2 regions of the Bacillus jepli genome follow, and region 1 is predicted to be linked to the other one. Evidence: a T-box and tRNA genes for the amino acid it is inferred to sense, from the RefSeq annotation. Region 1 holds a T-box; the other holds one or more tRNA genes.
What was found. A T-box is a leader RNA that pairs with one kind of tRNA and senses whether it is charged. The one in region 1 lies ahead of serS (serine--tRNA ligase), so its partner is inferred to be a tRNA-Ser.
Positions count from the first base shown of each region.

Region 1 (5,959 bases):
TGGGTAAATATCGTATTTCTGGTGTCCCAATTGTAAATAACCCACAAGAACAAATCTTAGTTGGTATTATTACCAATCGTGACCTTCGTTTTATTCAAGATTATTCCATTCTAATTTCTGATGTCATGACAAAGGAAAATCTCGTGACTGCCCCTGTTGGTACGACTTTAGAACAGGCAGAAAAGATTTTACAAAAGTATAAAATTGAAAAACTTCCACTTGTTGATGAGAGTGGTGTATTAAAAGGACTTATTACGATTAAGGATATTGAAAAAGTAATTGAGTTTCCTAATTCTGCAAAGGATGCACAGGGACGTTTATTAGTAGGAGCAGCTGTTGGTGTATCAAAAGATACGGCGCCTCGTGTTGCAAAGCTTGTAGAAGCTGGAGTTGATGCAATTGTTGTTGATACAGCACATGGTCACTCAGCAGGTGTTCTTGAAACAGTAAGAAAAATTCGAAACCAGTATCCAGACTTAAATATAATTGCTGGTAATGTGGCAACTGCTGAAGCAACCCGAGCTCTAATTGAGGCTGGTGCTAGTGTTGTAAAGGTTGGTATTGGACCAGGTTCTATTTGTACAACACGTGTTGTTGCAGGTGTTGGTGTTCCACAGATTACAGCTATTTATGATTGTGCAACAGAAGCAAGAAAACATGGTGTTTCAATTATTGCGGATGGCGGTATTAAATTTTCTGGTGACATCGTAAAGGCATTAGCTGCTGGAGGACATGTAGTCATGCTTGGTAGCTTACTTGCAGGTGTATCCGAAAGCCCAGGTGAAACAGAGATTTTCCAAGGTCGTCGCTTTAAGGTATATCGCGGTATGGGTTCAGTTGCTGCAATGGAAAAAGGCAGTAAGGACCGTTACTTCCAGGAGGATGCGAAGAAATTTGTTCCTGAAGGAATTGAAGGACGTCTTCCATACAAAGGTCCTCTTACAGATACGATTTATCAATTAATTGGTGGTATTCGTTCAGGTATGGGGTACTGCGGTACAAAGAATCTAGAAGAGCTAAGAGAAAAGGCTCAATTTATTAAAATGACAGGTGCAGGATTACGTGAGAGTCATCCGCACGATGTTCAGATTACAAAAGAAGCACCAAACTATTCAACACTATAAGCTAAATTCGACAAAATAATCCATTGGTAGGATTTTTATATTAAGGTAGATAGAGTCATGTACTCTGTCTATTTTTTTTGAAGCCGATGTGTTAAAATGATTTTTGTGCGTAATACGAAAGTGGAGGTTTAAAACGTGAAAAAACAAACACAAAAAAGATTGATTTTAAGTTTTATAGCAGTCTTTTTGCTATCGCTTATTGTAGGGCAAGTACCTCCGGCAAAGGCGGCTCCTGCTCTTGATATAAATGTAAAAAATGCAATATTGATAGATGCAAATACAGGTAAGATCCTATATGAAAAAAATGCAGATCAGGCAGCACCAATTGCAAGTATGGTTAAAATGATGACTGAATATCTAGTATTGGAAGCTATTGATGAAGGTAGACTTTCATGGGATCAAACGACTCAAATTAGTCAGTATGCCTATGATATATCTGCGAATAATAACTTTTCAGGTGTTGGCTTACGACTAAATCACGATTATACGGTTGAAGAGCTTTATAAAGCAATGGCGATCTATTCAGATAACGCAACTACTATTACACTAGCGGAACTACTAGCTGGTACTGAGGGTGAATTTGTAAAGCTAATGAATAAAAAGGCAGAAGAATTAGGTCTTCCTGACTATGAGTTTGTAAATAGTACAGGGTTATCTAATTCTATGCTAGGTGATAATTATCCCGAAGGAACAAGTCCAGATGGAGATAATATGCTTTCTGCAAGATCTGTAGCATTATTAGCCTATTCATTAATTCGTGATTATCCACATGTATTGGATATTTCTAGTATCCCACAACTTGATTTTTATGGTGAAAAACTAGACAACTGGAATTGGATGTTAAAACATGATCCAAGTGTTTCTCCATATCTAGCTCAATTCCATTATGAAGGAATGGATGGATTAAAAACTGGTACTACACCTGCAGCTGGTTATTGTTTCACTGGAACAGCTGAGCGAAATGGGAAAAGATTAATTTCCGTTGTGATGGGTGCTACAAGTGAACCTGAACGTTTCAAAGAAACAAGTAAGTTGTTAGATTACGGTTTTAATAATTTTGAGCAAATTGAAGTTTACCCTGAAGGCTACCAATTAAAGGGCCATAAAGATCTAAAGGTTGTTAAAGGAAAAGAAAAAGAAGTAGAAATTTCAACTGAAGCACCTGTGAAACTTATTGTTCCAAAGGGTGTAGATAAGTCAGCATTTAAAGCAAAATATGTTTTTGATAAAAAGGTACTTTCAAAAGACAAAGAGGTAACAGCACCATTTAAAGAGGGAACCAAAGTCGGTCATATGGCTGTTTCCTATGATGGTGATGATTTAGGGTATATCACACCAGGCGGTGGTGATAAATTACAGGTAGCACTTGTAACTGACACAGGCGTGGAGAAGACAAATTGGTTTGTTCTCATGATGAGAGGAATCGGCGGCTTCTTTGGTGATATTTGGTCAAGTGTAGCGAATACCGTAAAAGGCTGGTTTTAAGCATTAATCAATACTATCCTCCTTCTATTTATAGAGGGAGGTTTTTTCAATTTCTTCCAATGTATACTATTTTGGTATATTTACTAGGAAATATATTAAAACTGCGTTAGAATAATCTTAAGATTTTTTTAATAGGCATTTATATATTATTTATCAAAATATGATATGATAAAGCGTATAAATAAGCTAATCTAATTAAACATCATATAGGGGGAATCGTAGTGGCAAATACAGGTACAGATCGAGTAAAACGAGGAATGGCTGAAATGCAAAAAGGCGGCGTTATTATGGACGTTGTGAATGCAGAGCAGGCTAGAATAGCTGAAGAAGCCGGCGCAGTAGCAGTAATGGCATTAGAGCGTGTTCCAGCTGATATTCGTGCAGCAGGTGGAGTTGCTAGAATGGCTGACCCAACAATAGTTGAGCAAGTAATGGGTGCTGTTACTATTCCTGTTATGGCAAAAGCTCGTATTGGTCATATAGTAGAAGCAAGGGTACTAGAGGCTATGGGTGTTGACTATATTGATGAGAGTGAAGTATTAACTCCAGCGGATGAGGAATTCCATTTAAATAAACGTGATTTCACTGTTCCGTTTGTATGTGGATGCCGTGATTTAGGTGAAGCAACTCGCCGTATTGCGGAAGGCGCATCTATGCTTCGCACAAAAGGTGAGCCTGGAACAGGTAATATCGTTGAAGCTGTACGTCATATGAGAAAAGTAAATGCTCAAATTCGCAAAGTTGTTGGCATGAGCGAAGATGAATTGATGACAGAAGCGAAAAATTTAGGGGCGCCATTTGAATTATTACTTCAAATCAAACAAGAAGGTCGTCTACCAGTTGTTAACTTTGCAGCAGGTGGTGTTGCGACTCCAGCAGACGCTGCGTTAATGATGCAACTTGGTGCTGATGGTGTGTTTGTAGGTTCTGGTATTTTTAAATCAGACAATCCTGCTAAATTTGCTCGCGCAATTGTTGAAGCAACTACACATTATCAAGATTACGAATTAATTGCCCATCTATCAAAAGGTTTAGGAAATGCCATGAAGGGTATTGAAATTTCATCATTATTACCAGACCAACGCATGCAAGAACGAGGCTGGTAAGATAGAAGGTGTTCAGTCGTGGTTAAAATTGGAGTATTGGGACTTCAGGGTGCTGTTAGAGAGCATGTACGTTCAATAGAAGCCTCTGGGGCAGAAGCAGTAATTGTAAAAAAGGTAGAACAACTTGAAGAAATTGACGGACTTATTATCCCTGGTGGGGAAAGCACAACTATGCGTCGTTTAATTGATAAATATCATTTTATGGAACCTCTACGTGCATTTGCAGCACAAGGAAAACCAATGTTTGGCACATGTGCAGGGTTAATCCTTCTAGCAAAGAAGCTTGTTGATTATAAAGAACCGCATCTTGGTTTAATGGATGTGGCGGTTGAGCGAAATTCATTTGGTCGTCAACGTGAGAGCTTCGAAGCGGAGTTGATGATACCTGGAATCGCAGACGATTTTGTAGGTGTGTTTATTCGTGCACCACATATTGTAGAAGCGGGAGAAAACGTTGAGGTCCTGGCAAAACATGATGGTAGAATTGTGGCAGCGCGTGAAGGTCAATTTTTAGGCTGTTCCTTCCATCCAGAATTAACAGATGATCATCGTTTTACTGCGTATTTTGTAAAAATGGTCGAAGAATCAAAAGCAAAAAACCTTGTATAAACAATCAAAACGTGGTAAAACTGAAGATAATAATAAATGATAAATCTATGATAGGAAATAGTAACTTGCTTTTTTTCTTAAGAGAGTCGGTGGCTGGTGTGAACTGATGAAAAAAGCTTGTGAATCCATCCTTGAGTGAAATACTGAACCGTAAGTTTTCCAGTAGGTATTTTCGGTAAATCCGTTATCTTTTTCAAGAGGGGGATACTTGTATCCTCAACTAGGGTGGTAACGCGGGTTAACTCTCGTCCCTTTTTTAGGGGCGGGAGTTTTTTATTTGCCTTTTGACTGTCGATAAGCGGCGAGTTCTTTGTTAGCTTGGTTCTCCGAATCTGTGCTATCTCAAAACTCTTGTTTTATACAGTCGAGAGGAAGGTTTTATTTGTATACTACATAGATTTTAGGAGGTTTTAGTGATGTTGGATATTAAATATTTACGAAGCCATTTTAATGAGGTAAAAGAAAGACTTCAGTTTCGTGGTGAGGATTTAACGGATCTTGGTCGTTTTGAAGAATTGGACAAGACACGCCGTGAGCTTATTGCGAAAACTGAAGAGTTAAAAGGTCGTAGGAATGAAGTGTCTGGCCAAATTGCCGTTTTAAAAAGAGAGAAAAAGGATGCTGACGCTCTTATTTTGGAAATGCGTGAGGTTGGTGATCAAATTAAGGAATTGGATACGGAATTACGAGGTGTTGAGGAACAATTAGAACATCTCATGTTATCTATTCCAAACATACCTCACAAAAGTGTACCAATTGGTGAATCTGAGGATGATAACGTAGAAATTCGCAAGTGGGGTGAACTTCCTGAATTTGGTTTTGAACCAAAGCCACACTGGGAAATTGCCGATCAACTACAAATACTAGATTTCGAACGTGCTGGAAAGGTCACTGGAAGCCGTTTTGTATTTTATAAGGGGCTAGGGGCTAGATTAGAAAGAGCCTTATTTAACTTTATGTTAGACCTTCATGTGGAGGAACATGGGTATGAGGAAGTCATTCCTCCTTATTTAGTGAACCGTGCAAGTATGACTGGAACAGGACAGCTTCCTAAGTTTGAAGAGGATGCATTCCTCATTGAAAGTGAAGACTATTTTTTAATTCCAACTGCAGAGGTTCCTGTTACGAATCTTCACCGCGATGAAATCTTAAGTGGCGATGAACTACCAATTAAGTATGCAGCATTTAGTGCTTGTTTCCGGTCTGAAGCTGGTTCTGCTGGAAGAGATACAAGAGGCTTGATTCGTCAACATCAATTTAATAAAGTAGAGTTAGTAAAGTTTGTTAAGCCGGAAGATTCTTACGCGGAACTAGAGAGCCTAACAGCAAATGCTGAAAAAGTACTTCAACTACTAGGTCTTCCATATCGAGTTTTAAGCATGTGTAGTGCTGATCTAGGATTCACTGCCGCGAAGAAATATGACATTGAAGTATGGATTCCAAGCTATGAAACATATCGTGAAATTTCTTCTTGTAGTAACTTTGAAGCTTTCCAAGCAAGACGTGCAAATATTCGTTTCCGTCGTGACAGAGATTCTAAGCCAGAACATGTTCACACATTAAATGGTTCTGGACTTGCAATTGGTCGAACTGTGGCTGCGATTTTAGAAAATTACCAACAGGAAGACGGCACGG
Region 1 is NZ_JBDFMO010000001.1:1,044,507-1,050,465, reverse strand. It holds gene guaB (IMP dehydrogenase) at 1-1,124, shown strand, start outside; gene ABC371_RS05440 (D-alanyl-D-alanine carboxypeptidase family protein) at 1,260-2,609, shown strand; gene pdxS (pyridoxal 5'-phosphate synthase lyase subunit PdxS) at 2,831-3,715, shown strand; gene pdxT (pyridoxal 5'-phosphate synthase glutaminase subunit PdxT) at 3,734-4,324, shown strand; T-box leader at 4,363-4,580, shown strand; gene serS (serine--tRNA ligase) at 4,741-5,959, shown strand, end outside.

Region 2 (5,959 bases), 1.3 Mb from region 1:
CTGATTGGACTAGGGGCCCTCATCGGGTTACCGAATTCAGTCAAACTCCGAATGCCAAAGACTTGATTCTCGGGAGTCAGACTGCGAGTGATAAGATCCGTAGTCAAGAGGGAAACAGCCCAGACCACCAGCTAAGGTCCCAAAGTATACGTTAAGTGGAAAAGGATGTGGAGTTGCTTAGACAACCAGGATGTTGGCTTAGAAGCAGCCACCATTTAAAGAGTGCGTAATAGCTCACTGGTCGAGTGACTCTGCGCCGAAAATGTACCGGGGCTAAACGTATCACCGAAGCTGTGGATTGTTCTTACGAACAATGGTAGGAGAGCGTTCTAAGTGCAGCGAAGTCAGACCGAGAGGACTGGTGGAGCGCTTAGAAGTGAGAATGCCGGTATGAGTAGCGAAAGAGGGGTGAGAATCCCCTCCACCGAATGCCTAAGGTTTCCTGAGGAAGGCTCGTCCGCTCAGGGTTAGTCGGGACCTAAGCCGAGGCTGAAAAGCGTAGGCGATGGACAACAGGTTGAAATTCCTGTACCACCTCATTACCGTTTGAGCAATGGAGGGACGCAGGAGGATAGGGTAAGCGCGCTGTTGGATATGCGCGTCCAAGCAGTTAGACTGGTAAGTAGGCAAATCCGCTTACCGTAAGGTTGAGCTGTGATGGCGAGGGAAATAAAGTACCGAAGTTCCTGATTCCACACTGCCAAGAAAAGCTTCTAGCGAGGTAGAAGGTGCCCGTACCGCAAACCGACACAGGTAGGCGAGGAGAGAATCCTAAGGTGATCGAGAGAACTCTCGTTAAGGAACTCGGCAAAATGACCCCGTAACTTCGGGAGAAGGGGTGCTTTTTAGGGTGAATAGCCCTGAAAAGCCGCAGTGAATAGGCCCAGGCGACTGTTTAGCAAAAACACAGGTCTCTGCGAAGCCGCAAGGCGAAGTATAGGGGCTGACACCTGCCCGGTGCTGGAAGGTTAAGAGGAGGGGTTAGCGTAAGCGAAGCTCTGAATCGAAGCCCCAGTAAACGGCGGCCGTAACTATAACGGTCCTAAGGTAGCGAAATTCCTTGTCAGGTAAGTTCTGACCCGCACGAAAGGTGTAACGATCTGGGCACTGTCTCAACGAGAGACTCGGTGAAATTATAGTACCTGTGAAGATGCAGGTTACCCGCGACAGGACGGAAAGACCCCGTGGAGCTTTACTGCAACCTGATATTGAATTTTGGTACAGCTTGTACAGGATAGGTAGGAGCCTTGGAAGCCGGAGCGCCAGCTTCGGTGGAGGCGTCGGTGGGATACTACCCTGGCTGTATTGAAATTCTAACCCGAAGGCCTTATCGGCCTTGGAGACAGTGTCAGGTGGGCAGTTTGACTGGGGCGGTCGCCTCCTAAAGAGTAACGGAGGCGCCCAAAGGTTCCCTCAGAATGGTTGGAAATCATTCGTAGAGTGTAAAGGCACAAGGGAGCTTGACTGCGAGACCTACAAGTCGAGCAGGGACGAAAGTCGGGCTTAGTGATCCGGTGGTTCCGCATGGAAGGGCCATCGCTCAACGGATAAAAGCTACCCCGGGGATAACAGGCTTATCTCCCCCAAGAGTCCACATCGACGGGGAGGTTTGGCACCTCGATGTCGGCTCATCGCATCCTGGGGCTGTAGTCGGTCCCAAGGGTTGGGCTGTTCGCCCATTAAAGCGGTACGCGAGCTGGGTTCAGAACGTCGTGAGACAGTTCGGTCCCTATCCGTCGTGGGCGTAGGAAATTTGAGAGGAGCTGTCCTTAGTACGAGAGGACCGGGATGGACACACCGCTGGTGTACCAGTTGTCCTGCCAAGGGCATAGCTGGGTAGCTATGTGTGGAAGGGATAAGTGCTGAAAGCATCTAAGCATGAAGCCCCCCTCAAGATGAGATTTCCCATAGTGTTAAACTAGTAAGATCCCTCGAAGATGACGAGGTTGATAGGTCAGAGGTGGAAGCATGGTGACATGTGCAGCTGACTGATACTAATCGATCGAGGACTTAACCAAAATCTCTTCTAATGAATGTAGAAACGTTATCTAGTTTTGAAGGAATGAAAATTTCTTCTTGAAATTTATTCTGAAGATAGTATAATATATCTTGTCTTTACCTTATCTAGTGACGATAGCGAGAAGGTCACACCCGTTCCCATACCGAACACGGAAGTTAAGCTTCTCAGCGCCGATGGTAGTTGGGACTTTGTCCCTGTGAGAGTAGGACGTCGCTAGGTTGGAGAAGATGGAGGATTAGCTCAGCTGGGAGAGCACCTGCCTTACAAGCAGGGGGTCGGCGGTTCGATCCCGTCATCCTCCACCATTAATTTAAAATTTTGCCGGTGTAGCTCAGTTGGTAGAGCACGACCGAATAAGTTTCTTGAAATTACTTCAGCGTACTAATCGAGCTGCTTCTTGAATAAGCTATCTGAGATTAGGACGACTTATCACAATCAAATCCAGAGTGGTTTGAGATCTTAATAATGCCGGTGTAGCTCAGTTGGTAGAGCAACTGACTTGTAATCAGTAGGTCGTGGGTTCGACTCCTATCGCCGGCACCACTTACGAGCCATTAGCTCAGTCGGTAGAGCATCTGACTTTTAATCAGAGGGTCGAAGGTTCGAGTCCTTCATGGCTCACCATTTAAATAGTTTTGCGGGTGTGGCGGAATTGGCAGACGCGCTAGACTTAGGATCTAGTGTCTTTGACGTGGGGGTTCGAGTCCCTTCACCCGCATTATGCGGAAGTAGTTCAGTGGTAGAACACCACCTTGCCAAGGTGGGGGTCGCGGGTTCGAATCCCGTCTTCCGCTCCAAAGAAATTTACAATGCCGGGGTGGCGGAACTGGCAGACGCACAGGACTTAAAATCCTGCGGTAGGTGACTACCGTACCGGTTCGATTCCGGTCCTCGGCACCACTTAATGAATAATGCGCCCGTAGCTCAATTGGATAGAGCGTCTGACTACGGATCAGAAGGTTATGGGTTCGACTCCTTTCGGGCGCGCCATATTACGGGAAGTAGCTCAGCTTGGTAGAGCACTTGGTTTGGGACCAAGGGGTCGCAGGTTCGAATCCTGTCTTCCCGACCATTTAAAAAATCGGGGCCTTAGCTCAGCTGGGAGAGCGCCTGCTTTGCACGCAGGAGGTCAGCGGTTCGATCCCGCTAGGCTCCACCAATGATTTTAAAAAATATAATTATATGATTTATGGCGGTGTAGCTCAGCTGGCTAGAGCGTACGGTTCATACCCGTGAGGTCGGGGGTTCGATCCCCTCCGCCGCTACCATTAAATTTAAAAGCATTACGGACCTTTAGCTCAGCTGGTTAGAGCAGACGGCTCATAACCGTCCGGTCGTAGGTTCGAGTCCTACAAGGTCCACCATCTACAACTTCTTATATGTGGAGGAATACCCAAGTCCGGCTGAAGGGATCGGTCTTGAAAACCGACAGGGGTGTTAAAGCCCGCGGGGGTTCGAATCCCTCTTCCTCCGCCATATTTATTATTTAAGAATAGTTTAATTTTATATGATTTCTATTATCGCGGGGTGGAGCAGTCTGGTAGCTCGTCGGGCTCATAACCCGAAGGTCGTAGGTTCAAATCCTGCCCCCGCAACCAAAAAAACAACTAAAAAAAGTTGTTGACTAGATTCAAAAGATATAGTAAGATAATATTTGTCTTGAAAATAAAAGATTAAATATTTAATAAATGGTCCCGTGGTGTAGCGGTTAACATGCCTGCCTGTCACGCAGGAGATCGCCGGTTCGATCCCGGTCGGGACCGCCATATGTAGTGGCTCAGTAGCTCAGTCGGTAGAGCAAAGGACTGAAAATCCTTGTGTCGGCGGTTCGATTCCGTCCTGAGCCACCTTATTATTTTTAAAAAATTAATGGCGGCTGTGGCGAAGTGGTTAACGCATCGGATTGTGGTTCCGACATTCGTGGGTTCGATTCCCATCAGCCGCCCCATATATGAATGCGGGTGTAGTTTAATGGTAAAACCTCAGCCTTCCAAGCTGATGTCGTGAGTTCGATTCTCATCACCCGCTCCAATTTTACCTTAATGGGCCTATAGCTCAGCTGGTTAGAGCGCACGCCTGATAAGCGTGAGGTCGATGGTTCGAGTCCATTTAGGCCCACCATATTGTTATTCCGCAGTAGCTCAGTGGTAGAGCTATCGGCTGTTAACCGATCGGTCGTAGGTTCGAATCCTACCTGCGGAGCCATTTTTGGGGAAGTACTCAAGTGGCTGAAGAGGCGCCCCTGCTAAGGGTGTAGGTCGCGTAAGCGGCGCGAGGGTTCAAATCCCTCCTTCTCCGCCATGACGATTTTAAATATACAATCTGGCCCGTTGGTCAAGCGGTTAAGACACCGCCCTTTCACGGCGGTAACACGGGTTCGAATCCCGTACGGGTCATCAAGCGTTATGAGAATTTCTCATGGCGTTTTTTATTTTTTATAGAGTTCTTCTTTAGCCTATAAAAAAACACCTGTTGCCAGGTGTACTAATCTTTGGGCATAATATCCTCTTCGATTTTTTGAGCAGGGTTATCTAAGTCCACATCGGAAAAGATCCCAGGGGATACTCCACGAAACATATCAAAAGCAAGAATTTTATCGTCTGGCGCATCAAATAATGGAGCTTCACCATTGAAATCTTCAACTTCTTTTTTTCGTCTCATCTCTACACCTCCATTTATTATCCTCCCAGTTCTTCCTTTAATTATTCTTTTATTAATCATCCCCATTTAGAAAATTACCAAGTCCTCCTAAAATACTCCCTTCACCTGTGCTTCCACCATTTCTAGGTGCACTCGCAAAAATTCGGTCTGCAAGGCGGCTAAATGGTAGTGATTGTATCCATACCGTACCAGGGCCTCTAACAGTAGCATAGAATAGACCTTCACCACCAAAAAAAGCGGTTTTAATTTTTCCTACATACTCAATGCTATAATCGACATCCCTCGTCAATCCTACTAGGCAGCCTGTATCGACTCTTAGGATTTCCCCAGGTTGAAGTTCTTTTTTATGTATGGTACCACCTGCATGTAAAAATGCTAGACCATCTCCTTCTAATTTTTGCATGATGAATCCCTCTCCACCAAAGAAGCCAGTTCCTAACTTTCGTTGAAAATCAATGCCAACTGAAACTCCTTTTGCCGCACATAAAAAGGCATCCTTTTGACAAACTACTTTGCCACCTAGCATGCTTAAATCAACAGGAATGATTTTTCCGGGATAGGGTGCAGCAAAGGAAACATGTTTTTTCCCCATATTGTTATTTGTAAAGACGGTCATAAAGAGACTTTCTCCTGTAAGTACCCTTTTACCAGCTCCTAATAGTTTTCCAAAAAGACCTCCACCTGCAGCTCCTGATCCGTCACCAAATATTGTTTCCATCGAAATGCCATCTTCCATCATCATCATGGCACCGGCTTCGGCAATGACACTTTCACTTGGGTCTAATTCGATTTCAACAAACTGCATATCGTCTCCATAAAGTTTATACTCGATCTCATGTGCGTTCATCCGATTCTTCCTTTCTTTCTCAAAAATATATACAAAGAAGTAATTCGTCGTTTACTAGTATTATCCTTTAAAACTGTAAATGAAGTATGAAAAAAATGTTAATTCTAGTTGAGGATATCCATGACAAATTTAAATAGGAATACTATAATATATTTAGAATTTTCTCAAAATAATTAAGTGATGGGGGATTATATGAGTTCTGAAGTCATTATAAAAAGACGGTTATGGCCAAGAAAGAAGCGTTCGAGAGTTGTTTTATTAACAGGAATCGTTATCATACTCCTTCTGATTACAAGCATTATAGTAGGCTATTTATTTTTAAGAAAAAGTTTACCTACGCTTGAGGGAAATGTTTCGATTGCAGGATTAACCGATGAGGTAGAGGTATTCCGCGATCAAAATGGGGTCCCACATATTGTAGCAAAAAATAA
Region 2 is NZ_JBDFMO010000001.1:2,295,551-2,301,509, forward strand. It holds rRNA gene ABC371_RS11715 (23S ribosomal RNA) at 1-2,018, shown strand, start outside; rRNA gene rrf (5S ribosomal RNA) at 2,124-2,239, shown strand; tRNA gene ABC371_RS11725 (tRNA-Val) at 2,250-2,325, shown strand; tRNA gene ABC371_RS11730 (tRNA-Thr) at 2,488-2,563, shown strand; tRNA gene ABC371_RS11735 (tRNA-Lys) at 2,569-2,644, shown strand; tRNA gene ABC371_RS11740 (tRNA-Leu) at 2,658-2,738, shown strand; tRNA gene ABC371_RS11745 (tRNA-Gly) at 2,743-2,817, shown strand; tRNA gene ABC371_RS11750 (tRNA-Leu) at 2,832-2,920, shown strand; tRNA gene ABC371_RS11755 (tRNA-Arg) at 2,934-3,010, shown strand; tRNA gene ABC371_RS11760 (tRNA-Pro) at 3,016-3,092, shown strand; tRNA gene ABC371_RS11765 (tRNA-Ala) at 3,104-3,179, shown strand; tRNA gene ABC371_RS11770 (tRNA-Met) at 3,212-3,288, shown strand; tRNA gene ABC371_RS11775 (tRNA-Ile) at 3,308-3,384, shown strand; tRNA gene ABC371_RS11780 (tRNA-Ser) at 3,404-3,496, shown strand; tRNA gene ABC371_RS11785 (tRNA-Met) at 3,542-3,618, shown strand; tRNA gene ABC371_RS11790 (tRNA-Asp) at 3,711-3,786, shown strand; tRNA gene ABC371_RS11795 (tRNA-Phe) at 3,795-3,867, shown strand; tRNA gene ABC371_RS11800 (tRNA-His) at 3,893-3,968, shown strand; tRNA gene ABC371_RS11805 (tRNA-Gly) at 3,978-4,051, shown strand; tRNA gene ABC371_RS11810 (tRNA-Ile) at 4,065-4,141, shown strand; tRNA gene ABC371_RS11815 (tRNA-Asn) at 4,151-4,225, shown strand; tRNA gene ABC371_RS11820 (tRNA-Ser) at 4,231-4,321, shown strand; tRNA gene ABC371_RS11825 (tRNA-Glu) at 4,345-4,416, shown strand; gene ABC371_RS11830 (hypothetical protein) at 4,505-4,681, opposite strand; gene ABC371_RS11835 (TIGR00266 family protein) at 4,734-5,528, opposite strand; gene ABC371_RS11840 (penicillin acylase family protein) at 5,721-5,959, shown strand, end outside.
Region 2: it encodes a tRNA-Ser, which carries the amino acid that the T-box ahead of serS (serine--tRNA ligase) is inferred to sense. The anticodon was not compared.